3 regions of the Ruminococcus sp. 8Y-12 genome follow, and region 3 is predicted to be linked to each of the others. Evidence: predicted binding sites of a transcription regulator. Region 3 holds the regulator's gene; each other region holds the start of a gene.
The links. The regulator LexA, encoded in region 3, represses DNA repair genes until DNA is damaged. The targets are predictions, from matches to a motif close to CNAACANNTGTTNG.
Positions count from the first base shown of each region.

Region 1: recA (recombinase RecA) is a predicted target of LexA. The motif match lies at 4,629-4,642, and genes of this name have one in related genera.
Region 2: AC0THY_RS07550 (putative DNA modification/repair radical SAM protein) is a predicted target of LexA. The motif match lies at 2,178-2,191, and genes of this name have one in related genera.

Region 1 covers NZ_CM176623.1:3,918,070-3,926,070, forward strand. Annotated here, with positions in the region: gene xerD (site-specific tyrosine recombinase XerD) at 1-263, opposite strand, end outside; gene AC0THY_RS15675 (stage II sporulation protein M) at 501-1,091, opposite strand; gene rny (ribonuclease Y) at 1,183-2,739, opposite strand; gene AC0THY_RS15685 (regulatory protein RecX) at 2,864-3,475, opposite strand; gene recA (recombinase RecA) at 3,490-4,554, opposite strand; gene AC0THY_RS15695 (D-alanyl-D-alanine carboxypeptidase family protein) at 5,073-6,131, opposite strand; gene AC0THY_RS15700 (acyltransferase) at 6,225-6,890, opposite strand; gene AC0THY_RS15705 (DNA topoisomerase) at 6,890-8,001, opposite strand, start outside.
Region 2 covers NZ_CM176623.1:2,068,893-2,076,893, forward strand. Annotated here, with positions in the region: gene AC0THY_RS07540 (uracil-xanthine permease family protein) at 1-712, shown strand, start outside; gene AC0THY_RS07545 (hypothetical protein) at 786-1,904, opposite strand; gene AC0THY_RS07550 (putative DNA modification/repair radical SAM protein) at 2,283-3,557, shown strand; gene AC0THY_RS07555 (TIGR03915 family putative DNA repair protein) at 3,554-4,318, shown strand; gene AC0THY_RS07560 (HPr family phosphocarrier protein) at 4,582-4,809, shown strand; gene AC0THY_RS07565 (ATP-dependent DNA helicase) at 4,914-7,316, shown strand; gene AC0THY_RS07570 (phosphoribosylformylglycinamidine synthase) at 7,378-8,001, shown strand, end outside.
Region 3 covers NZ_CM176623.1:3,584,272-3,592,272, reverse strand. Annotated here, with positions in the region: gene AC0THY_RS14180 (C39 family peptidase) at 1-169, shown strand, start outside; gene AC0THY_RS14175 (alpha/beta hydrolase) at 246-1,229, shown strand; gene AC0THY_RS14170 (hypothetical protein) at 1,292-1,522, opposite strand; gene AC0THY_RS14165 (hypothetical protein) at 1,589-1,948, opposite strand; gene lexA (transcriptional repressor LexA) at 2,222-2,839, shown strand; gene AC0THY_RS14155 (hypothetical protein) at 2,912-5,095, opposite strand; gene AC0THY_RS14150 (response regulator transcription factor) at 5,359-6,027, shown strand; gene AC0THY_RS14145 (sensor histidine kinase) at 6,041-7,336, shown strand; gene AC0THY_RS14140 (COG2426 family protein) at 7,352-7,843, opposite strand; gene AC0THY_RS14135 (leucine-rich repeat domain-containing protein) at 7,994-8,001, opposite strand, start outside.

The sequences.
Region 1 (8,001 bases), 330 kb from region 3:
TGCCTGCTGAACACATAGTGAAAATACGCCTTCATGGAAGCCACGTTTCTCGACACCGTTGCGGTAGAAAAACCTTCCTTTTCCAAAAAGAGAACATAAGAATTTAAGCTGGTGGATGTAACGTCGTGGATATCTTCTATCCCCTTTGACCTTAAAAAGGCAAACAATTTTTTCAAATCCCGCTGATAGGACATGATGGTGCTCTGTGACGCGTTTTTTACCTGCGCCAGGTACATGATAAAATTCGGTATCGTGCTTTCCATACTCGTCTACTCCTACTCATAGTTCCGTAATAATTAAGTAAGATAAACAGGGGATTTATCCCCTCTTTTCTCTCTCCCACTCACTCATTATGTAAATATTATAAGCAGATTTTCAGACAAAATCAAATGGTTTTTTTGCCCAAAAATGCTGATTTTACAGCATACACCACATATCGCTCTTCCCTTTTTGAAGGACACCAGATGTAGTGCGCCTTTACATATTTTCGTAAAACTTTTTTAAAATAATCTTAAAATTTGTTTTACAACCCATGGGTTTATGTAACTTTCTACCAAAATTCCAAAGAGAAGGAAGAGACACATTCCAACTCCGATCAAAATATAGTTCCAATCAATCCCCCCTGAGGGATTTCTGCCGCCCTGGTTTCTCCTTGCAGATTTTCTGTAAATTCCATACAAAAAGAAGATCCACGCCGGTACGTAAATAAAAATCTGAGGCACCATTGCCCCCGCGCAAAAAAGAATGCCCAGCATCCCAAGCTTCAGCACACCGATGCTGAACAGCGTTCCCGCGCAAAATCCCATCCAGGCAGTGTATGCGGCTGCGCAGGGCACTCCTGCTACCGTATACCCCAAAATCCATAGCAGGGCCACCCACTTGATCCTCTTCTCTAAAATGTAGAAAAACAGTCCTATCCCGTCAATCTCCAGATACTTGTACTGTTTCAGGAAAAAGTCACTTAAAATCCCTGCCTGACTGAGATATCCATCTCCGAGCAGGTTGACCGAGAGGATTCCTCCTATGAATCCAGCCAGAAAAAATATGACAAGCCCTTTGACAAATCTGGATTCCAACCGAACCCTTTTCACTTCATTTCTCCCATCACGCTTTTCTAATATAGTATGCAGGGAAAAAGCCCCATAGACTTCCATCTATAGGGCTTTTATTAAGCTAAATGATTTATTTGGCGTAATCTACCACGCGGGATTCCCTGATTACGCTGACTTTGATTTGACCAGGATACTCCAGTTCTGCTTCAATCTGCTTGGAGATATCGCGTGCCAGCAATACCATGTCCGCATCGCTAACCTGATCCGGCACAACCATAATTCGAATCTCTCTACCTGCCTGAATAGCAAAAGACTTGTCTACACCCTTGAAGGCATTTGATATATCTTCCAACTGTTTTAAACGATTTGTATATGTTTCCAGTGTTTCTCTTCTCGCACCAGGGCGTGCCGCAGAGATCGTATCTGCTGCCTGCACAATGCACGCAATCAGAGATTCTGGCTCTACATCGCCATGATGTGACTCCACCGCATTGATTACAATGGGGGATTCTTTGTACTTCTTACATAAATCAGCACCGATCTGAATATGGGAACCTTCCATTTCATGATCAATGGATTTACCGATATCATGCAATAAACCAGCGCGCTTCGCCATCCGCACATCCACGCCAATCTCACCTGCCAGCAGTCCTGACAGCTGAGCAACTTCTATGGAGTGCTTCAGAGCGTTTTGTCCATAACTGGTTCTAAATTTCATTCTACCAAGTAATCGGACTAACTCAGGATGGATTCCATGTACACCAACCTCAAGCGTAGCCGCTTCGCCTTCCTCGCGAATCATTGTTTCTACTTCTTTTTGGGCCTTTTCTACCATTTCCTCAATTCTTGCGGGATGGATACGCCCGTCTACGATCAGTTTCTCAAGGGCAATCCTTGCAACTTCTCTCCGTATTGGGTCAAAGCCTGATAAAATAACTGCTTCCGGTGTGTCGTCAATAATCAGATCCACACCTGTCATGGTCTCTAAGGTACGGATATTCCTTCCCTCTCTACCAATAATTCTTCCCTTCATCTCATCGTTGGGAAGCTGTACCACTGAGATGGTTGTCTCAGCAACGTGATCTGCCGCGCATTTCTGAATAGCGGTAACCACATACTCTTTTGCCTTTTTCGAGGCATCCTCTTTTGCTTTACTCTCCAACTCTTTATAGAGTTTGGCTGTATCGCTTTTTACTTCGTCTTCAACAGTTCTCAAGAGATATTCTTTTGCTTGTTCGGAGGTTAAACCTGAGATTCTCTCCAGTTCCTGTACTCTCTCGTCATTTAGCTTTTCAACCTCTTTACTCTTCCTCTTAATTTCTTCCTCTTTCGCTGCTAATCCTGACTCTCTCCGCTCAATTGCATCCGCTTTTTTGTCTACGGTTTCTTCCTTAGACAAAACGCGCTTTTCATAACGCTGTAACTCTGCTCTTCGCTCTCTTGTTTCTTTTTCGAGTTCATTTTTTGTTTTTAATGACTCTTCTTTCGCTTCGAGTAAAGCCTCCCGTTTTTTCGTCTCTGCAACCTTTAATGCATCATCTATTATTTTTCTGGCTTTTTCCTCCGCACTTCCAATCTTGGCTTCCACTACCTTCTTGTGATACGAAGTTGCAATAGGCCATGTAATAATAACAGCTATAATCAGAGTGATGACAACAGCAATAACCGTAATTACTGCACTCGGCACAGGAGCACCTCCTTATTTAATTTTCATTGTACAAATACAACACTTTGATTTTATCGTGTTTTGTGCATAATGTCAAGTAAATGTATATTCTATTCAAAATCTTCTTAACTGTTCCATACCTGAATCACCAAAAATCTTCTACTCCCCTGAGCACCCTGCTGATGTCTCTGGAGGAAAATCCTTTTCTCATCAAAAACTGATATAACTTCTGCCGCTCCTGCAAAGTGGCTGTTTCCAGATCCACTTTCTTCTTTCTCACCCACTTTTGTATCATAGCTGTCTCATCCGCGGGCTCTTTCCCTTCGTACACCCGGTTGATCATCTCCTTTGAGATCCCTTTTCTGAGCAGTTCCTGGGTAATCTGCTGACGGCTCTTGCTGTCCTTCCGGTAATCAATATAGCGGCTGGCATAACCTTCATCATCCACATAGCGGTAACTCTTCACATAGTCTATGGCACGGTCAATGATCTCCTCCGGATAATCTCCCTGCCGCAGTTTCTGTCTGAGCTGCTGTTCCGTGCGGTCCATGGACTTTAAGAGGTTCAGACAGCGCAGCTTGGCTCGTTTATCCAGCACCTGCTCCACAATCTCCTGATACACATGCGCTGGCAGCTTGGCCCCCTCTTTGATTCCATAGCGAGACAGCTCGCCCCTGTACAGGACAAAGGCAAGCTGCTCATCAATATATACTCTGCTTCTGTTTTTCCCCAATGGTTCAATCTGCGTAACTGTCACATCCGGCCCTCAATCTATTCCTCAGTCTTTTCCTCTGCTTTCGTTTCCCCAGCGCTCTCCTTTGCCTCGTCTTTTCCAGAGCCCGGAATCAGGCCATAACTCTCACGCACCTTCATCTCCACCTCTTCCATGACCTGAGGGTTCTCTTTCAGGTAAGTCTTTGCGTTCTCCCTGCCTTGGCCGATCTTAACGCCGTTGTAAGCATACCAGGCGCCACTCTTGTTGATCACACCCAGATTAGCTGCCAGATCCAGGACATCTCCCTCCCTGGAGATTCCCTGTCCAAACATGATATCAAACTCCGCCTCCTTAAAGGGCGGGGCAATTTTGTTCTTCACTACTTTGATACGCGTCCGGTTTCCGATCACCTCGCCAGCCTGCTTTAAAGACTCAATGCGCCTCACATCCAGACGGATGGAGGAATAAAACTTGAGGGCCCGGCCTCCTGTGGTGGTCTCCGGACTTCCAAACATAACTCCCACCTTCTCACGCAGCTGGTTGATAAAGATTACTGTACAGTTGGACTTGCTGATAATTCCTGTGAGTTTCCTGAGCGCCTGTGACATCAGACGAGCCTGGAGCCCCACATGGCTGTCCCCCATATCCCCGTCAATCTCTGCCTTGGGTACCAGTGCGGCCACAGAGTCCACGATAATAATGTCCACCGCCCCTGATCGCACCATGGTCTCTGTGATCTCCAGCGCCTGCTCGCCGTTGTCCGGCTGAGAGATGTACAGATTGTCGATATCCACGCCGATATTCTTGGCGTACACCGGGTCCAGAGCATGCTCCGCATCTATAAATCCAGCGATTCCGCCTCTCTTCTGAACCTCAGCCACCATATGTAAAGCCACTGTAGTCTTACCGCTGGACTCTGGACCATAAATTTCCACAACCCTTCCCTTTGGCACTCCGCCCAGCCCCAGGGCAATGTCCAGGCTCAAAGAACCTGTGGGGACGGTCTCCACATTCATATTCGCCGTGGAATCGCCCAGTTTCATGATAGCGCCCTTTCCAAAATCTTTCTCAATCTTGCTGATGGCCGCATCCAATGCTTTTAATTTATCATCCTGACCCATATCTCTGTTCTCCTCACTCTGTGATTTCATTTTTAATGTTGTCGGTTGCTATTCCGATCTATATATTTTGCCCGCGAACTAGTGTTCGTTTTTCTTCTAAACATCATATTATACTTTTGACTGCTTGTCAACTATTATCTTCTAAAATTTACATCGTCTCACTTACTTGTTTGTAACAGTTCAGACGGTCAGGTTCGTTACGGGCTGAGGCGAACGCTTCCTGCGCCGGAGGAAGCTGTTTCCCATAGGCGGAAGATCATGCTACCCAGGCGATTTCCTAACAAACTTTGAGGTGATTCTAGGTTCCTCTATGTTCCTGAGAGCAGTCGCCCGGGTGATGTCCGGGTGGTAATGCAAGTAACAGCCCTGATGTGTCTGCATCTGTGGTCAAGAGTATTTTCACTTTTGCGTCTTCTATATTGTACACTACAATGTCATATTTTTCAATATTTATTTCACTTTTTAATTATAAAGTTTACTAAAAAATAATGCAGGACCACTTGGTCCTGCACTTGTCTCTAAAAGCCGATATTCTTATACACCTCATAGGTGTCCAATATATGAAACTGCTCTGTCTCATGATTTCCCTGGGCTCCGGCGGTAATCAGTATAAACTCCTCCCCGCCAATCTGGGCAAAACTGGCCAGGCAGAGCCCTGCTTCCTCTGTGTACCCGGTCTTTCCTCCAAGAATCAAGCCGCTGCTCCGAACCTCATCAGGCATTGACGAGAACAGGGTGCTGTACAGAGTCAGTCCCTCCGGATGAGCATCCGACGGCTCTATGGTATAGGCATCTGTCTGGGCAATGGTGCGAAAGGTCTCATTTTGCAGAGCGTACTCCATCAGAGCCGCCAAGTCGGCTGCCGTAGAATAATGGTCCTCATTGTGCAGGCCGCTGGCATTCACAAAATGTGTATCGCCCATCCCCAGTTCCTGTGCCTTCTGGTTCATCAAGTCTGCAAACGCCTCCTCGGAACCCGCCACAAACTCAGCCAGCCCCGTACAGCACTCCGCCCCTGATGGCAGCATCACCCCGTAGAGCAAGTTTCTGACACTCACTTCCTCACCCGGGAGAAAGCCTGCCATGGAAGCCTCCTGCTGATAGAGTTCCTCAAACATATCCTCGGAAAGACGGACCTTCTCTTCTAAATCCTGCACCTTTTCCAAGGCCACCACTGCTGTCATGATCTTTGTCATAGATGCCGGATAGATCCGCTCCCCGCTGCCTTTGTCCAGCAGTCTCTCGCCATTCTTTCGTCTGATCAGCAGCGCATGATTGCTGTAAAGATTCTCCGCGTTTGTCCCCAATTTCACCGGTGGGTCTGTCTCTGTCTGAGTCTCCGCCTCATGCGTTTCTGTCTGTACCGCAGCGCTCTCCTGCCCTTTGCTCTCACGGCTGCTGATATTCTCCCCCTCAGGCTGGCGGGATAGAAACTGCCATGCGGCAATCCCTGTTCCTGCCAATAGAAGGAGAATCAAACCTCCTATCAGGCAGAAGGCTGCTGTGCGCTGTTTCTTACGCCTGCGGCTTCTGGCCCGCTGTCTTATTTCTTGAATTCTTCTATCTTCCGTATTCACGATCCGCCCCTGCTTTCTCTTTGATATTCTTCTATTTTACCATGTTCTCCAAAAAGATTGCTAATATTCTATAAGCAGGCGCTTAAGATTTTCTTATCTTTTTTCTACAATCACACCCTGCTTTTTGTAAATGCTCTTTGCCGGAACCACCTCTCTCACAGAGGACAGGGGATAGATATTGGTGTGGGGTCCTACCACAGTACCAGGGTTCAGCACAGACCCGCAGCCCACCTCCACTTCATCACCCAACATAGCGCCAAATTTCTTTAGCCCTGTCTCCATCCTCTCTGATCCTTCTTTTACAATGACCAGCTTTTTGTCTGATTTTACATTTGAGGTGATGGACCCAGCCCCCATGTGGGCCTTGTAACCTAAAACAGAGTCACCCACATAATTGTAATGTGGAACCTGTACCTTATTGAACAGCACAACGTTCTTCAGTTCCGTGGAATTTCCCACCACAGCTCCTTCGCCCACAATGGCGTTCCCTCTAATAAAGGCGCAGTGGCGCACCTCCGCCTCTTTTCCGATAATCGCAGGACCGTTTATAAACGCAGTGGGCGCTACCTTTGCGGACTTGGCCACCCAGATATTCTCACTGCGCTGCTCATACTCTTCCTGATCCAGCTTACTCCCCAGTTCCAGGATGAATGCGCCGATCTTTGGCAGCACCTCCCAGGGATAGACAGCGCCCATAAATAAATCCTTTGCGATCGTCTCTTCCAGGTTGTACAGGTTACAAATTTTACATGTTTCCATTATTTTTTCGCTCCTTTTTTGTAGTACTTGGCGGCTGCGCTGAAATTGTGACGCAGCGCATACCCATAGTTATTTTGCATGACGCTTGCTGTGCGCGTCTGGATAAAATGACGAAGCTTTGCCATATACTCCTCAGGCGTGATGGTCCCCTCCGCCACATACGTAAGCCCCTTCTCCCAACTGGCTGTCAACTCCGGATTCAGAAGTGACTTTATAGAGGCGTTCACCACCTCGTATATCATCTCACCGAAAAAGGTGGGTGTCAATATTTGAGTCTTTTTATTTAGTCCTATGTACTCGTTTCCGATCAGCTTTTTCAGAATCTCCGCCCTGGTGGCGCTGGTTCCGATTCCGCTCCCTTTAATCTGGGCCCTCAGCTCTTCATCTTCAATCAACTGCCCTGCATTTTCCATGGCCAGTATGATGGAACCGGAATTGTACCGTTTGGGCGGGGAAGTCTCCCCCTCCTTGATCTTCAGCTCTTTCACCACAAGCTCCATCCCTTTTTTCAGATTTTTGAGCGCCTCAATCAATCCTGTGTCAGCCCCCATCTCTGTTTCCTCATCCTTTTTCTTTTCCTGAGGAATACCTGCCACCTGCAGATACCCCTCCGAGAGCAGAATCTTAAAACTGCTGAAGAATTTCTCCTCCCGCATCTGAGTCACCAGGCTGATTTTCTGGTAAACAGCCGGGGGATAAAATATACTTAAAAACCGCCGCACAATGGTATTGTATACCTTTTCGCCCCGCTCTGACACAGACCGCAGCGCCCCTATACCCTGCCCGGTGGGAATGATCGCATAGTGGTCTGTTATTTGCTTGTCATTCACATAGCGAGTGGCGCTGATCTTTTTATAGCTGCCCATCTCCAGCACCTGATCCACATAGCCCTCTGCCCATGGAAGACCTTTTAAGCCATTTATATTTTTATAAATCTCTTTTGACACAGCAGTGGAGAGCACCCTGGCATCCGTCCTGGGATAGGTTACCAGCTTCTTTTCATAGAGCTCCTGCACGCACTGCAGTGTCTCGTCCGGGCTGATCTTAAACATTCTGGAGCAGTCATTCTGCAGCTCCGCCAGGTTATAGAGCAGAGGGGGATTTTTGTTCT
Region 2 (8,001 bases), 1.5 Mb from region 3:
CAGTATTCCGCTGGGATTCTGTGATTTTACGCCAGTGAGTGAAGCACACTTTTTCTCCTTTATGGATCAGGACATCATGTCCCAGATTTTGTGTGCGCCAAAGTTTCAGGCGGATGCCATACTGGCAGTAGCGCCCATTGCACTGGTGACTTTGATTGAGCATGTGGGTGATATCACCACCAACAGCGCGGTGGTTGGCAAGAACTTTATGATAGACCCAGGTATTCACAGGACTATCTTGGGGGATGGTCTGGCGACAGCCTTGGCCGGCCTTTTGGGCGGTCCTGCAAATACCACTTATGGGGAAAATACAGGAGTTCTGGCAGTTACGAAGAATTATGACCCCTCCACGATCCGAATTGCAGCAGTGTTTGCCATTGTTCTGGGGATATTTGGAAAATTTGGGGCTTTGATTACCAGCATTCCCACGCCGGTTACCGGGGGAATCAGCATCATTCTCTACGGTATGATTTCCTCAGTGGGTGTGCGTATCCTGGTGAACAATCACATCAACTTTGGCAACAGCCGTAATTTGATGATTGCCTCTCTGATACTGGTACTGGGAATTGGCTGTGACAGCATACCCATCTTCGGTACTGTGACTCTCTCCGGTCTGGCTCTGGCTGCTCTGGTGGGGATGGTTGTGGCAGCCATTCTGCCGGAAGGCGAGGATAGTGTGCTTCGGTTTAAGGGGTTTGAAGAGGAGAAGTAAAAACCGATATTTAACCCCTAAATTTCAAGCCAAGGATGTCCCATAGAATTCATTGCTCTTAGCATCTGATATTCTATGAGAAATCCTTGGCTCCTTTTAATTTCCGGTAGAGCCAGCGAAGAGAGTTGCTGTTTTCTTCGGCGGCCTTCACCCGTTTTTCCAGTTCATTGATCTGTCGTTGCTGACAGCAGAGAGCCTCCGTCATCATAATCGTAAGATCCTCATGGAGGGTTTTCCGGTTCAGTTTCCAAGTGGAGAGATTTCCCAGGGGTTCCCGGAACAGCACTCCATCCGGCCGGTTTAAGTATTCCAGCGCCAGTTTCCGGTTCCCCTCCTGGTAACGGGCCATAAAATTTCGCTGTTCTTCCTCAGTGAAAAAGCTTTCCCTGTGATGGAGGGCTTTTTCAGTTCGGGCGGCGCTGGCAGCACGCAGCGGATAAGACAAAAAGTCACCAGTCTGCCGATATTCGGGCAGTTGGTTGATGATTCGTTTGAATTCGATATAGTTTCCGTGCAGTCCCAGATTGGAAGCAGGATCGGGAATGGCAAATCCCTCCTGGGGAAGTCCCGTCGCCTCCAAAAAATCAGAAAAAAGTGTATGTTCTTCTCCGCCAAACTGGCCCTCTTCGTAGACACGCAGCAAAAGATATTCCTTTCCAATCCAGGATGCAATTTGCTGGATCTGCTCATAGTAGGAGAAGGCAAAGATTTTGGGAGCCTGTCCATTTATGTAACTGGAAAAATCTTTTGTAAACATCCGTTTTGATTTTACAATGTGATTGTAGAGCGATTCAGCCAGCAGATCCTGCCTGCGCAGATAGACCACTACTTTTAAGGTGCTGTTCATATTCTGGACTTCCTGGATCAGCCGCTGCCAAAAATCGGGCTGCTTCAGCCAATGGTGCCAGATCAGTTCATCGGAGAGCAGGACGGTGTCGAATTGCCTGGCGGCGGCTTTCAACTGGAGAAATCCCTCCCGAAGCACCTGTTCCTCATCCAGTGTTTTTTCTTCGTCCGAAGGATAGACCAGAAAATGTCCGTTTCGGATTTTGTATTTTTCAGATAACCCAACTTGAATTTTGGGGTAAGTGCAGCCCAGCATTTCCAGGTAGTCCCGGTTTGCTGTCAAAAATTTCTGTATGGCAGTAGTACCTGTCTTCATGGTGCCGATATGCAGATAAATTGTACTCATATATAAATTGGAAAATAGTTTCCATGCTCCTTTCCCTAATACTGGAATTGTTTGGTGATCTTTCCTTTGTAACATTTATACTGTATTTCAAAAGTTTGATAGAAATATGTCAGGAATCCGCTGAAAGGATAAAAAGCGAATTTGAAAAAGCAAATTTCAGTGCAGAAGTAAATTCCACACCAGTTTAAAATTTGTTGAATTTCTAAGAGTTTTATAAGCTCAAAACGTTTCTGTTGTAATAGGAGCAACTTCTTAGAAAAGAGCTGAATTTTGCGAACAAATGTTTGATATTCTCTTGTTTTTTGGAAACAGGTGTGCTATACTAAAAAACAAACAAATGTTCGAATGCGAGGCGATACCATGAGAATTCAAGAAGAGATGAGTCTCAACGATAAACTGGAAATATTAGCGGATGCGGCAAAGTATGATGTAGCCTGCACATCCAGTGGGGTAAATCGAAAAGGGGATGGAAAAGGGATTGGCAATGCAGTGGCAAAGGGACTATGCCACAGCTTTGCTGCGGACGGTAGGTGCATCTCTCTGCTAAAGATCTTGTTCACCAATGAGTGTGTCTTTGACTGCAAATATTGTCTGAACCGTTCGTCCAATGATGTGCCCCGGGCTTCCTTCACGCCGGAGGAAGTGTGCCGGCTCACCATTGAGTTCTACAGACGCAATTATATAGAAGGTCTTTTTCTGAGCTCGGGTGTACTGAAGAGTCCCGGTTATACTATGGAACTGCTGTACCAGACCTTGTACAAGCTTCGAAATGAGTATGGGTTTCAGGGATATATTCATGTTAAGGCTATTCCGGGGGCTCCCCAGGAACTGATTGAGAGGACCGGAATGCTGGCTGACCGTATGAGTGTGAACTTGGAGCTTCCCACTGCGGAGAGTTTGCGCAAGCTGGCCCCCCACAAGAGCAGAAAGACAATCTTGGCCCCCATGCGTCAGATTCAGATGAGGATGGAAGAAAATCGGCATGAGCTGGCAGTTTACCGGCAGGCGCCCCGGTTTGTGCCGGCCGGACAGAGTACGCAGATGATCATCGGCGCCACACCGGAGAGTGACTTTGAGATCGTATCCGTGGCGGAATCCCTCTATCAGAAGTTTCAGCTCAAGCGGGTGTTCTATTCCGCTTTTGTGCAGGTGAATCAGGATTCCAGCCTGCCGACCCTTCCGGGGGGCCCACCGCTTCTGCGGGAGCACAGGCTTTACCAGGCAGACTGGCTGCTGCGCTTTTATGGATTTGAGGCGTCAGAGCTGCTCAGTGAAGAGCGGCCAAACTTCAACATGTTTCTGGACCCCAAGTGCAACTGGGCGCTTTCTCATCTGGAGTATTTTCCAGTGGAGATCAACCGTGCTCCTTACCAAACTCTGCTTAGGGTACCGGGTATCGGCACCAAGTCTGCTCAGAGGATTGTTCAGGCCAGGAAATTTGGAAATCTGGGTTTTGAAGATCTGAAAATGATTGGGGTAGTCTTAAAGCGGGCACTCTATTTTATTACCTGCAGCGGACGTATGATGTACCCAGTGAAAATTGAGGAGGACTATATTTTGAGAAATCTGCTGAGTGTAAAGGAACGCCTCCCATATGACTTAAATCACTATCAGCAGATCAATCTGTTTGACGACTGCGGGGTGGCCCGATGACAGTATTTATATGTGACAACAGCACAGATGGAATCTTCAGCGGTGTCTATGATGCGTGGGACAGCAGGGTGGGACATGACCAGGTAAGGCTGGAGGTGGGGGAGGGAATGAATTTTCAATTGTTTGCAGATTATCGTGAAATTCCTGTCGACAGCATAAAGGCGGAAAAGGTGGCAAGGACTGTGAGAACCCGCATGGGGGAGGAGGACTACTATCATATCTACCATGCAACCCTCTCAAAGGAGAAGGAAAAAGCGGACTGTATCTACCACACCATAGTAGAGGGGCTTAAAGGAGGAGGCAGCCGTAGTGTAATGCAGTATTTGCAAAATGATGCGATCCGGGGTGTTTTTGAGATGTCCAGAAATATCCAGAACGAGGCGCATCGATATCTGCAGTTTGTGCGCTTCAGAGAGTTGGAGAATGGAGTGCTTTTTTCGGAAATCAAACCGGAAAATCAGGTTTTGCCTCTGATCGGGGAACATTTTGCAGACCGCTTTCCAGGGGAACATTTCATGATTTATGATATCACCCACAGTGTGTTTTTGATTCATGAGGCCCACAGGCAGTGGGCGCTTGTGCGGGGAGAGCAGCCCAACCGGGAACTGACCCAGAGAGTTTCCGGGCAGGAGAAGGACTACCAGGAGCTTTGGAAAGGGTTCTGTCACACAATCGGCATCAAAGAAAGGCGCAATCTGAGGCTTCAGCAGCAGTTCCTACCCAAAAAATTCCGTAAATACATGACAGAAAATTTTGATTAATTTTTCAATATTGAGAGATGTTTATTCACCTGACAAAAACGGACAATGGCTGACACCATCTATTATGCATAAAAAGAGATAGAAAATTTTGAAAAGTATGAGCATAATTTCCAGAAGGTTGGAAATCCTACAAACATGGTAGAAATTTTATCGTTGACAAATAAAGGATGTGGTGGGATAATACGGAAAAAGAAAACGGAAACCGTTCTCAGCAACAACCATACCGGCGCTGGTGCCGGGAAATTTAAGAAAGGGTGAAAGCTATGTCAGAGAGGAAAATTAAGCTTACGGAACTGAACGAGGTGAAAGAATTCGTGCGTGCTGCTGAGCAGTGTGACTTTGACATTGACATTTTTTACAATAGAGTGGTTATCGACGCAAAGTCAATTTTAGGCATACTCAGCATGGACCTGACACGAGAGCTTACCGTTAAATATGGCGGTGAGAATATGCGCTTTGAGAATGTACTCAGCAAGTATGGCACTGCATAAATGTTCATTCACAAGTAGTGCGGGGGCACACAATCCATATGGTGATTGTGTGCCTTTTGTGTTATACTGGGAAAAAAGTGTGTGTTGGAAAAGAGAAGGAATCTATGGAAGAGATAAAGATATCTGTCCGAAACCTGGTAGAGTTTATTCTCCGCAGCGGCGACATTGACAATCGGCAGGGGGCCATGCCTGATCAGGAGGCAATGCAGTTGGGGAGCCGCCTGCACCGGAAAATTCAGGGACGTATGGGTTCGGATTATACGCCGGAGGTGATGCTGCGGCACAGGGTAGAATACGAAACGTATGCGATTGTCATCGAAGGGCGTGCGGATGGCATCCAGGTGAACAGCCAGGGAACATTGATTGACGAAATCAAGGGAGTGTATCGGGAGTTAAAGCTGATTCAGGAACCGGTGTACGTACATCTGGCTCAGGCCAAGTGTTACGCTTACATTTATGCGCTGCAGAGGGAGCTTTCCAGTATCCGGGTACAGATGACGTACTGTAATCTGGAGACAGAGGAGATCAAAAGGTTTGAACAGGAATACCAGTTCCGGGATCTCAGGGAGTGGTTTGAGAAGTTAATAGAGGAGTTTCGCAAATGGTGCGCCTTCCAGATCCGCTGGAGAGACATACGCCGGGAGTCCATCTGCTGTGTGGAGTTTCCATTTCCATACCGGGAGGGACAAAAGGAGCTGGCCTCCAGTGTATACCGCACCATATACCACAAAAAAAAGTTGTTTATCCAGGCACCCACAGGGGTGGGGAAAACAATTTCCACAGTCTTTCCGGCTGTCAAAGCTGTGGGGGAGGGATTGGGAGATAAGATTTTTTATCTGACAGCCAAGACCATCACCAGAACAGTGGCAGAGGAGGCATTTTCAGTCCTTAAAAAACAGGGCCTTCAGTATAAAGTGGTCACTCTGACAGCAAAGGAGAAGATTTGTCCCCTGGAGGAAACCAGCTGCAATCCAGATCAGTGCCCCTATGCAAAAGGGCATTTTGACAGGGTCAATGACGCGGTGTATGAGATGGTGACAGAGGGGGAGGATTTTTCCAGGGATGCCCTGCTGGCCCAGAGCGAAAAGTGGTGTGTGTGTCCTTTTGAACTCTCCCTGGACGTGTCTACCTGGGTGGACGCGGTGATCTGCGACTACAACTATGTATTTGATCCCAGAGCCCATCTGAAGCGGTTCTTCGGGGAGAATGTAAAAGGGAGCTATCTGTTTCTGATTGATGAAGCACACAACCTGGTGGAGCGCGGCCGGGAGATGTTCAGTGCAGCACTGGTTAAAGAAGACCTTCTGGATGCCAGAAAGGCAGTGAAGGCATACAGCCCCAAGTTAGCGCGCCTGCTGGATAAGTGCAACAAGAAGATGCTGGAGTGGAAAAGGGAGTGTCCTGAATATGAACTCCATGACAATATCGGAGATTTTGTCATCACCCTGATGAATCTGGCGTGCGAGACAGAAAACTTTCTGGAGGAGGCCCAGCAGGAGGAGGTGAGAGAAAAGGTGCTGGAGCTTTATTTTGAGCTGCGCGCTTTTTTGGACACCTACGACCGCCTGGATGAACATTATGTGATATATACGGAGCTGACGGAGAGTGGGCGTTTTATGGTCAAGCTGTTCTGTGTGGACCCTTCAGCCAATATTCAGACATGTCTGGACAAAGGGGTAAGCGCCGTACTCTTCTCAGCCACCCTTCTTCCCATCCGCTATTATATGAGTCTGCTCAGCACCAAAGGGGATGACTATGCAGTGTATGCAAAATCTCCCTTTGATCCAAAGCGCAAGCTGCTTTTAGTGGGAACGGATGTGAGCAGCCGGTATACCAGGCGGGGGGAGCAGGAGTACCTCAGGATCGCTGAGTATCTGGAAAAGACTGTGAAACAGAAGACAGGAAACTATCTGGTCTTTTTTCCGTCCTACCGGATGATGGAGGATGTGGCACAAGCTTTTGAGCGTATAGCCCCCCAGGGAGTGCGTCTGCTGCGCCAGAGCAGCGGCATGGGAGAGCAGGAGAGGGAGGCGTTTTTGGAGAGCTTTTCTTCGAAATCTCAGGAGAGCCTGCTGGGTTTTTGTGTAATGGGGGGAATCTTTGGAGAGGGAATTGACCTAAAGCATGACCGGCTCATTGGCGCTGTGATTGTGGGGACAGGCCTGCCTCAGATCTGTAATGAGAGGGAGATCCTGAGAAACTACTATGACCACAGAGGTGGAAATGGCTTTGCCTACGCTTACCTCTATCCCGGAATGAACAAGGTGCTCCAGTCAGCAGGCAGGGTGATCCGTACAGACCGGGATCGGGGTGTTATCCTGCTGCTGGATGACCGGTTTGCAGGCAGGCAGTATATAGAGCTTTTTCCCAGAGAATGGGCGGACTATCAGGTGTGTAACCGCCAAAATGTGGCTGACATGCTTGCTGAATTTTGGGAAAGGGAAGCGTGCAGCGAAAATGAGCGGTCCTTTTTCTTGCAAGAAACACCGCAGGGTGTTAAAATATGATGGAACAGCGACCGGGGATAAAACCGGAGAAATGAATACAGCACAGAGTATGGAGGAATCTATGAGAGGCGTAAGAAGAGTATATGTGGAGAAAAAGCCTGCATTTGCAGTGCAGGCAAAGGAGTTGGGACACGAGATTCGCAGTTATCTGGGAATCCGGTCTCTGACGGGAGTACGTGTTTTGATCAGGTATGATGTGGAAAATATTTCTGATGAGGTATTTCAGGATGCCTGTAAGACCGTATTTTCAGAACCGCCGGTAGACACATTATATGAGGAAACCTTTGAGACAGCCCCAAATGCCAGGGTGTTTTCTGTGGAATATCTGCCGGGGCAGTTTGACCAGAGGGCGGATTCCGCAGTACAGTGTGTGAAATTTTTAAATGAGGATGAGGAACCCATTATCCGCTCCGCCACCACTTATGTGATAGAGGGCGAGGTTTCCGACGAGGAGTTTGAGGCAATCAAAAATCACTGCATCAACCCTGTGGACTCCAGGGAGACAGACATGGTAAAGCCGGAGACTCTGGTGACACAGTTTGATGAGCCGGCAGATGTGATTACCATCGAAGGGTTTATCGGAATGCCCCAGGATCAGTTGAAGGAATTTTACGCCTCACTGAATCTGGCGATGACTTTCATGGATTTTCTGCATATTCAAAACTATTTCAGGGAGGAAGAGAAG
Region 3 (8,001 bases):
CCCGGGAGATTTCACTACCTCCGGTCACTTTATTGTTCTCACAGGTGTTCAAAACGGAAAGATCAAATTAAATGATCCAAACAGTATAATAAACAGCCAAACATTATGGAGTTTTTCAGATTTGGCACCTCAAATAAAAAATCTGTGGGAAATGAGTTTGACAGAATGAAATAATTTTGAAAATCAAATAATTATGTGCTATAATTCCTTCGTAGAAAATGGAAATAGGAAGGAAATTAATAAGCATGAAGAAAAGGAAAAAAGGACTTCTCATCAGTCTCTTGGTTCTGGTAGTAATTGTAGGAGCTGCTACAGTAATTGTTGGAAACTATTTTGTGAACTTTGCTTTAGTGAGAAAGGCATCTGGCGCGCCGAATGTGGCTCCGGAGTCAGTGACTTCCGATGAAGTGGAAGCTGTAGTCAATCAGAATGCAAAAGCCATGGATCAGCAGTTGGATAGGTGGCTCTCCATAGTTGAGAAAGAGACTGTTTCCATTCAGTCTCAAGATGGTCTAAAACTAATGGCTGACCAGTTTTTACAGAAGGAGGAGAGCCATAAATGGGTCATTTTGATTCATGGTTATACAGGAAATCGAACCAATATGCAAAAGGTTGGCAGCTTTTACGGAGATCAAGGTTACCAGGTTGTGACCCCGGATATGCGTTCCCACGGTGAAAGCGAGGGGACCTATATCGGCATGGGATGGCTGGATCGAAAAGATGTCCTCCTTTGGACAAATTACATACTCGAAGAAGACCCGGAAGCGGAAATTGTACTGCACGGTATCTCAATGGGAGGAGCCACTGTTATGATGACTGCAGGGGAAGAAGATCTGCCCGGCCAGGTGAAAGCTGTTGTAGAGGACTGTGGATATACCTCTGTGTGGGATATCTTTGCCGATGAGCTGGATGCTCTTTATCATCTGCCGGCATTTCCGGCTCTGCATATGAGCAATATGGCAGCCAAGGTACGGGCTGGATATGACCTAAAAAAGGCATCAGCCCTTGAACAAGTGAAAAAAAGCCAGGTTCCCATTTTATTTATCCACGGAAGCCAGGACAACTTTGTTCATACAGATATGGTCTATGAGTTATTTAACGCGGCTCAGTGCGAAAAAGATATACTGGTTGTGGAAGGAGCTGGACACGGGCAGGCTTACACATTGGCCCCGGACCTGTACTTTGAAAAAGTGTTTGGGTTTTTGGAAAAACAGGTGTTTCGCGAATAGATGTATTGAGACAATGACTACCCCCTCTTTACAGTTAAAATGTAAAAAGGGGGTTTTTATTTTTATTCCTCAAACTCCGCTGTTACGATGTATCCTCTGGGGGTGTTCTCAATACTGATGATTGTACCTTCCCTGGCTTTGATCCGATTGCTGCCCTTAAAACATCCCGACATAGCTACAGCAGGCTCTATGATATAACTGAAATTCATATTTGTCTGGATCTCTGTGATTTCTACCTTTTGTCCGGGATCCACAAGTCCGGGACGCTCCATTTTAAATTTTTCTTGTCTCAATTTTTATATACCTCCTTTAGGATTCTACTCCTTAGGAATTATATCATATATAAGCTTTGCATACATCTATTTTAATTCAGCAGAATAATAAGGTATCATCAGCTTTTGCCCATAGTATATCTCGTCTTCACAGATAGAGTTAATCTGACGCACTTCATTGATGTATTCCTCTGGTGTCCCATATCCCTCTGTCATATAGTCCTCTGCAATATCCGTCAGAGTCATGCCATTGTCTACTTTTATGTCCGTATAATATTTGTAGATCTCCTGCATCTGCGGGGTTGAAGCTTTTACAACAAGTCCTCCAAATACTACAAGGGCTGCAAAAATGCAGATGCATGCTTTTGCTATAAATGTGATTCTGTTGTGTCTGTTCTGGACAGTGTCCATTCCTTTTCTTCTCTTTTCAGCTTGGTGTACTCTCATAATCTTTTATCCCTCCGTAATGAAAATGATACAAACATAAGTTCAGAACATCTGTTTGTTATAAGAAAATTATAGTATGCGAACGTTTGTTTGTCAATACGTAAATTCGAACAAAGTTTCTAAACATTTGTTTGCATTTTTTCCCAGTCTATGGTATCATTAATAAAACATATTTTTTCAGAAAATTCAGCCCTCTTCCGCTGCGGCCATTTTAGATCAGATGTCCTGATTTGGAGATTTCGGGTGGAGGTTTGATATAAACAGGAGGTACATATGGCATACGGTAAGATTTCAAAGAAACAGGAAGAGATATTAGAGTACATCAAAAATGAAATAATAAACAGAGGATTTCCTCCTGCTGTGAGGGATATCTGTGAGGCAGTGAATCTGAAGTCAACCTCTTCTGTCCACTCACACCTGGAGACGTTGGAGAAAAACGGTTATATCCGCAGAGACCCCTCTAAGCCCAGGGCTATTGAGATTCTGGATGACAATTTTAACCTGACCAGACGGGAATTAGTGAATGTCCCTGTAGTGGGCCGCGTGGCAGCCGGTGAACCCATACTTGCTATTCAAAATGTGGAGAGTTATTTCCCTGTTCCTGCAGAGTATATGCCCAATGAGCAGACCTTCATGCTTACAGTCAAAGGCGATAGTATGATAAAAGCCGGAATTTTTGAAGGAGACCAGATTTTGGTGAAGATGCAGAAAACTGCAGAAAACGGGGACATTATTGTGGCTCTGATCGATGACTCCGCTACGGTCAAGACGTATTATAGAGAAAATGGGCATTTTCGGCTGCAGCCGGAAAATGATACCATGGAACCCATTATCGTTGAGGAGATGGAAGTGCTGGGTAAGGTGATAGGCGTGTTCCGTTTTCTGTCATAACTTTTATTGTAAGTGTTAAAGCGGAGAGTTCCCAATGGTTACCGGGCCTCTCCGCTTTGTGTATGAGTGTTGCTATTCTGATAAATATAGTTTCAGTTTCTGGTAAGCGTCTTTTGCAGCCTCTTCACTGGCTGCCTCACCTCTGTAAACCCTTTTTACGCTTTCCAAGAGTGTCTCCTTTACCGTTTGATCAATCTGAAGTGGTTTATGGATACCCTTGACCATTTCCTTGAATGCTTCTACCTGCGATTCGCCGGGATTCTCACATGTAATTGATACCCTCTCTCCATTTTCTTCCCAACTGAAGAAAAGCTCCTCCTCTGCCTCAACCGCATGAATTGCTTCAAAGGCTTTTTTATTGACCGGAAATCCCTCTCCCATATCTATATTCTGCATATTATAAGAAAAAAGGATTCTTAGGAAATCTTTTGCAGCCTCCTGATTTTCGGACATTGCATTGATTCCAATGGAGTCATAGGGAATATAGAGTCCGTCTATGAGGCTGTACTTCTGGTCATACTGCTCTGCAAAAGCTGCTGGTTCTGCCAAATCCCAAATGGTCTTGACCTCTCTTACTGCTGCTAAATCCCTGCCCAGGCAGGAGGCAGTACCCAGGGAGAGCAGATACATTTCTTCATATCCCTCCGACATTTCCGCGTCCTCGGCGGTTGCATTGACATACTCTCCCAATCCAGCCACTGCATCCATGTACTCTTTGATTGCCTGTTCATCCGGCAGATTGGCAGTGATTTCATTGTAATGCATAAGCAGCAGAGACTCGGCGAGCGCCTGGCTTACCACATTTTCAAAAAGTGGGGTATCCCCGGGATTTTTAAGGAACTCATTGATCTTACGGATAGAGCCAACCTGTTCCATAGCGTGTTCGCTTCCATATAGAAGGGGAACGCTAAACCTTACCGGAATAGAGTAAACATTTTCCCCATCCTGAGGTACAATGCTGTCCAAAAGTGCGTCATCTCCCTGAAATTCCCTGTACAGTTCAGTCAAATCAGCCAGCGCGCCCTTTTCAATATAGGACTTAGCCGGAAGCTTATCCAGCAGAATCAAATCGGGCCCGGACTTACCTGAAAGGATTTCCGTGTTCATTATACGGATGGTCTCGGACAAGGAGCCCTGTTTCACCTGTTCGCCATAGCTCTGAAAATCCACTTTAATATCAGGATACTGCTTCTCAAACTCATTGACTGCCCTCATTATCGTATTACTCTGACTAAGACCGATGATGCGTATTGACTTTGACTGTGCAGGGGGTTGGTCCGGGGCGTTTTGAACGGAAGCGTAATGATAATATTTTATTGAACAGTTGCCGGAGGCGTCCTTGTATAGCACATAGCTGCTGTTGTCTTTTCCCATCTCAAAGGAATATGCGCTTTTATTCTCCAGCAGCGAGGGCATATCAGATGCATCGATGATAGTTTCTGTGAGCTTTCCGTCAACGGAAACGTGATGCAATCCCTTTTCATCCATGTAATAAAAATCATTTTCCGAACCGGCCCGCAATAGCTTCCACTGTGTTTTTGACGCTGCAATCTGGTTTTTTTCTTTTCCAGTCTCCAGATCGTATAGGACAAAACCGTTTTGCTCCTGATTCAGAGTGATAAGGGTACTCCCTATAGCTGCGACATCATTTCGGATATTGGTATCTCCTGAGCAAAGCGTATATTCGCGGATTACCTTCCCAGTGCTGTCATACTGTTCAGCCAAAGTCCCCATATAGGACAGAAGAAAGGAACCATCCGCCTGTCCCAGTATACTGGAAGGGTAATCCGGTGAATCTCCTCCCATATATTTTTGGATATTATCCGCTGCCAACTCTTCCACGCCATCCTCTTTCATTCTAAGGACATGGGGGTAATAATCTGCGTCATAATAGATAAAATAGACAGCGCCATCCTCACCTATGGATACCGTCCACGGGGAAGACGCCTCCTTCAGGTAAGAGTCCAGAACTGGAAGCTCCTTCCTCTGAAAACTTTTATCCTCCTGCATCTGGTAGGCAATCCCCTTTTTGGAAGCAGTATCCACTGTATAGATCAGGATATTTCCAGAGGGATCTTTTGTCAGGTTGACAATCTTTTCGTCCCTCCCCTCAAAAGGCAGCGCAATCTCCTCTTCCTGATAACTTTTCACTGTACTGGTTTCCGCCTTGCTTGTATCACCTTCTGCACTCTTTGTGCTACATCCTGTTGCTGTAATTAAGAGTAAAATTGTCAAAAGTATTGTTGCTTTCTTCATAATAGCTCCTTTCTTAATTGGTATCCGACGTCTGATCCTTTTCAGAATAACACATAAATCTCGAAGAATCTTTTAAACCATGATAGAAATTTCGTAATTATTTAACAGGTCTTGCTCATTTACTGCGCTGACTGAAAGAAAATGATTTTTGCATGTAAATGTGAGGTACTGAACATTTACGAAATTTCCAAATTTATTTAAAGAATCTTTCGAGATTTCTATGTTATACTGAGATGAAAACTTAAATCTGGAGGAGGATTGCTGTGAAAATATTATTGGTAGAGGATAATGAGGATCTCTGTTCCATGCTGGAAATGCATTTTGAGAAGGCTGGGTATGAAACCGACATCTGTCACTCAGGTGCGGAAGCCCTGATCTATGCCTCCAATACATACTATGACTTGTTTCTCTTTGACCGTATGCTGCCGGAGTTGGATGGCTTATCCCTTCTCAAGCTTATCCGCCAGAAGGAAAACTATACTCCAGCCATCTTTATCACTGCCCTGGAACAGTTAAATGATAAAATAGGCGGCTTGGATGCAGGTGCGGATGACTATATCACCAAGCCCTTTGATATTTCTGAACTTATGGCTCGTATCCGGGCCATAGCAAGAAGGCCGGGTACCCGCAAAGATCCGGATATCCTAAGTTACAAAGAGCTGCGGCTGGAACCAGAAAAACAGATACTATCCTGGCAAAGCGCAGAGGTCTCACTCTCCTCAACGGAAACAAAGATGGCGGAAGTCTTCTTAAAAAATGCCGGAAAAACCCTGCCCAGAGCTTATCTTATAAATTCTGTGTGGGGTGGAAACTCTGATATCAATGAAAATAACTTGGATAACTACATTTATTTTCTGAGGAAGAGACTTAGACAGTTGAAGGTTGATGTGGCGATTAAGACAATGCACGGTGTTGGTTATTATATGGAATAAAGGAGCATACACTATGTTTCAAAATGTTCAAAGGCGGCTGGTCTTTCTCTATGTGCTGACTTCTGGAATCATTCTGACCCTTGCCCTGGGAATCACTGCGTTTCTCTATAGCCAGACGGTCATTCGACAGCAGGAGGCAGTCTTTCAGGCAAATATAGCCCACATAATGTCCAGAATCCAAAGCAGCAATAATATCCCCGATTCCTGGCTCAGGGAATTGGAGATGCAGGAGAAACTTGTGATTCGGATTGAGGAGAACAATATCCCCCTGCTGTATCAGGGTGCTTATGAGACACCCACTCAGAGGGAAGACCTTTTTCTTACTGTCTCAGAAAAGGTAGATTCGATATACAGACAGGAGGCTCTTGCCAGCCCTTCCCCATATCAAAGCGGGATATTTCATACAGAAGGGCTTCAGGGGGACCGTTATCTGGGTGCGTATATTGTTTTAGAACCATATGGAAGCTATATCAGCATTTTGGTATTAAATGATATCACAGGAGTGCGATCTCAGTTGAGACTTCGCTTATGCTATTTTTTAATTTTGGAATTTTTATGTCTGGGTGCTCTTTTTTTAATAGGGAGAACCTTTATCAGGCACGTCATGTATCCTGTCAGGGAAAATGAGCGGATGCAGAATGAGTTTGTAGCAGCAGCTTCCCATGAGCTTCGAACTCCAATTATGCTGATCCAGGGGGCAGCAGATTCCATGGATGTCTTTCCGGAAAAGGCAGACTATTTCGGAAAGATCATCCGCAAAGAGTGCAGCCGCATGCGGGAGTTGGTTAAAGACCTTTTGATTTTAACTTCCTCGTTAGAAGCACCTATTGGCAGCTTTCAGCTATTTGATCCTGTGACCCTTTTGATGGAACTCTATGAATCTTACCTGCCTTTATGCCATACCAAAGGCTTAATTCTGAACATAGAACTTCCGCAGGAGTACACAGCGGACTTAAAAAGCAACCCTTCCTATATTTCACAGATTTTACGTATTTTTCTGGACAATGCCATAGCCTTTTCTCCGCCGGGCAGGGATATCCTGTTAAAAGAACAGATAAACAAAAATTCGGTATACTTTCAAGTAATAGATCATGGTCCTGGAATTTTGGCTGAGGATAAACAACAAATTTTCCAAAAGTTTTACAGGGGCGACAAATCCAGAACAGACAAAGAACACTTTGGACTTGGCCTGAGCATAGCTAAAAAGTATACTCTTCTGCTGGGAGGTCAGATTCTCCTGAGGGATACGGAGGGAGGAGGCTGCACCTTTACTTTGAAGCTCCCACTTCATAGGCGTGGCGGCGATTAAGGAAAAGGAGTTTTCCTAGAATAGTGCTCCAATGGCTCCCAACAGCCCTGCACTTGCAGCCCCCATGATAAGGCCTGCCAGCAAAACCCCCAGCATTACGGCGATCACACTGGACTTGAAATCCATATCCAACAGACTGGCCGCCAGCGTTCCTGTCCACGCTCCGGTTCCGGGAAGCGGAATTCCCACAAATAAAAGCAGGGCAATTGGCAGCCCTCTTCCTGCCTTTTCTTTCAGCTTTTGCCCGCCTTTATGCCCCTTTTCCAAGCAGAAGGTAAAGAACTTACCAATTACAGGCTTGTCAGACCCCCACTCCAATACCTTTCTGGCAAACAGAAAAATAATGGGGACAGGCAGCATATTTCCAATCACAGCGATCACATAGGACTGCACAAGAGGGAGTCCAAACAGCTGTGAGTACGGAATTGCCCCGCGCAGTTCAATCAGCGGTACCATAGAGATCAAGAATACGTATAAATATTTGCTAAACAAATTATTTTCCTCCATTTACATGCCTTTTTTAGAGAAACTCGTACTTATTATAATGGCTTCTGCTTAGATTGTAAATGAAAATAAATGTTTTTAAACTGATTTCAGATAAAATTAAGATTTGTTGTAACTATTCAAAAGTCGGTGTATTTATCCCATAGGTGCGCCTTACTTTA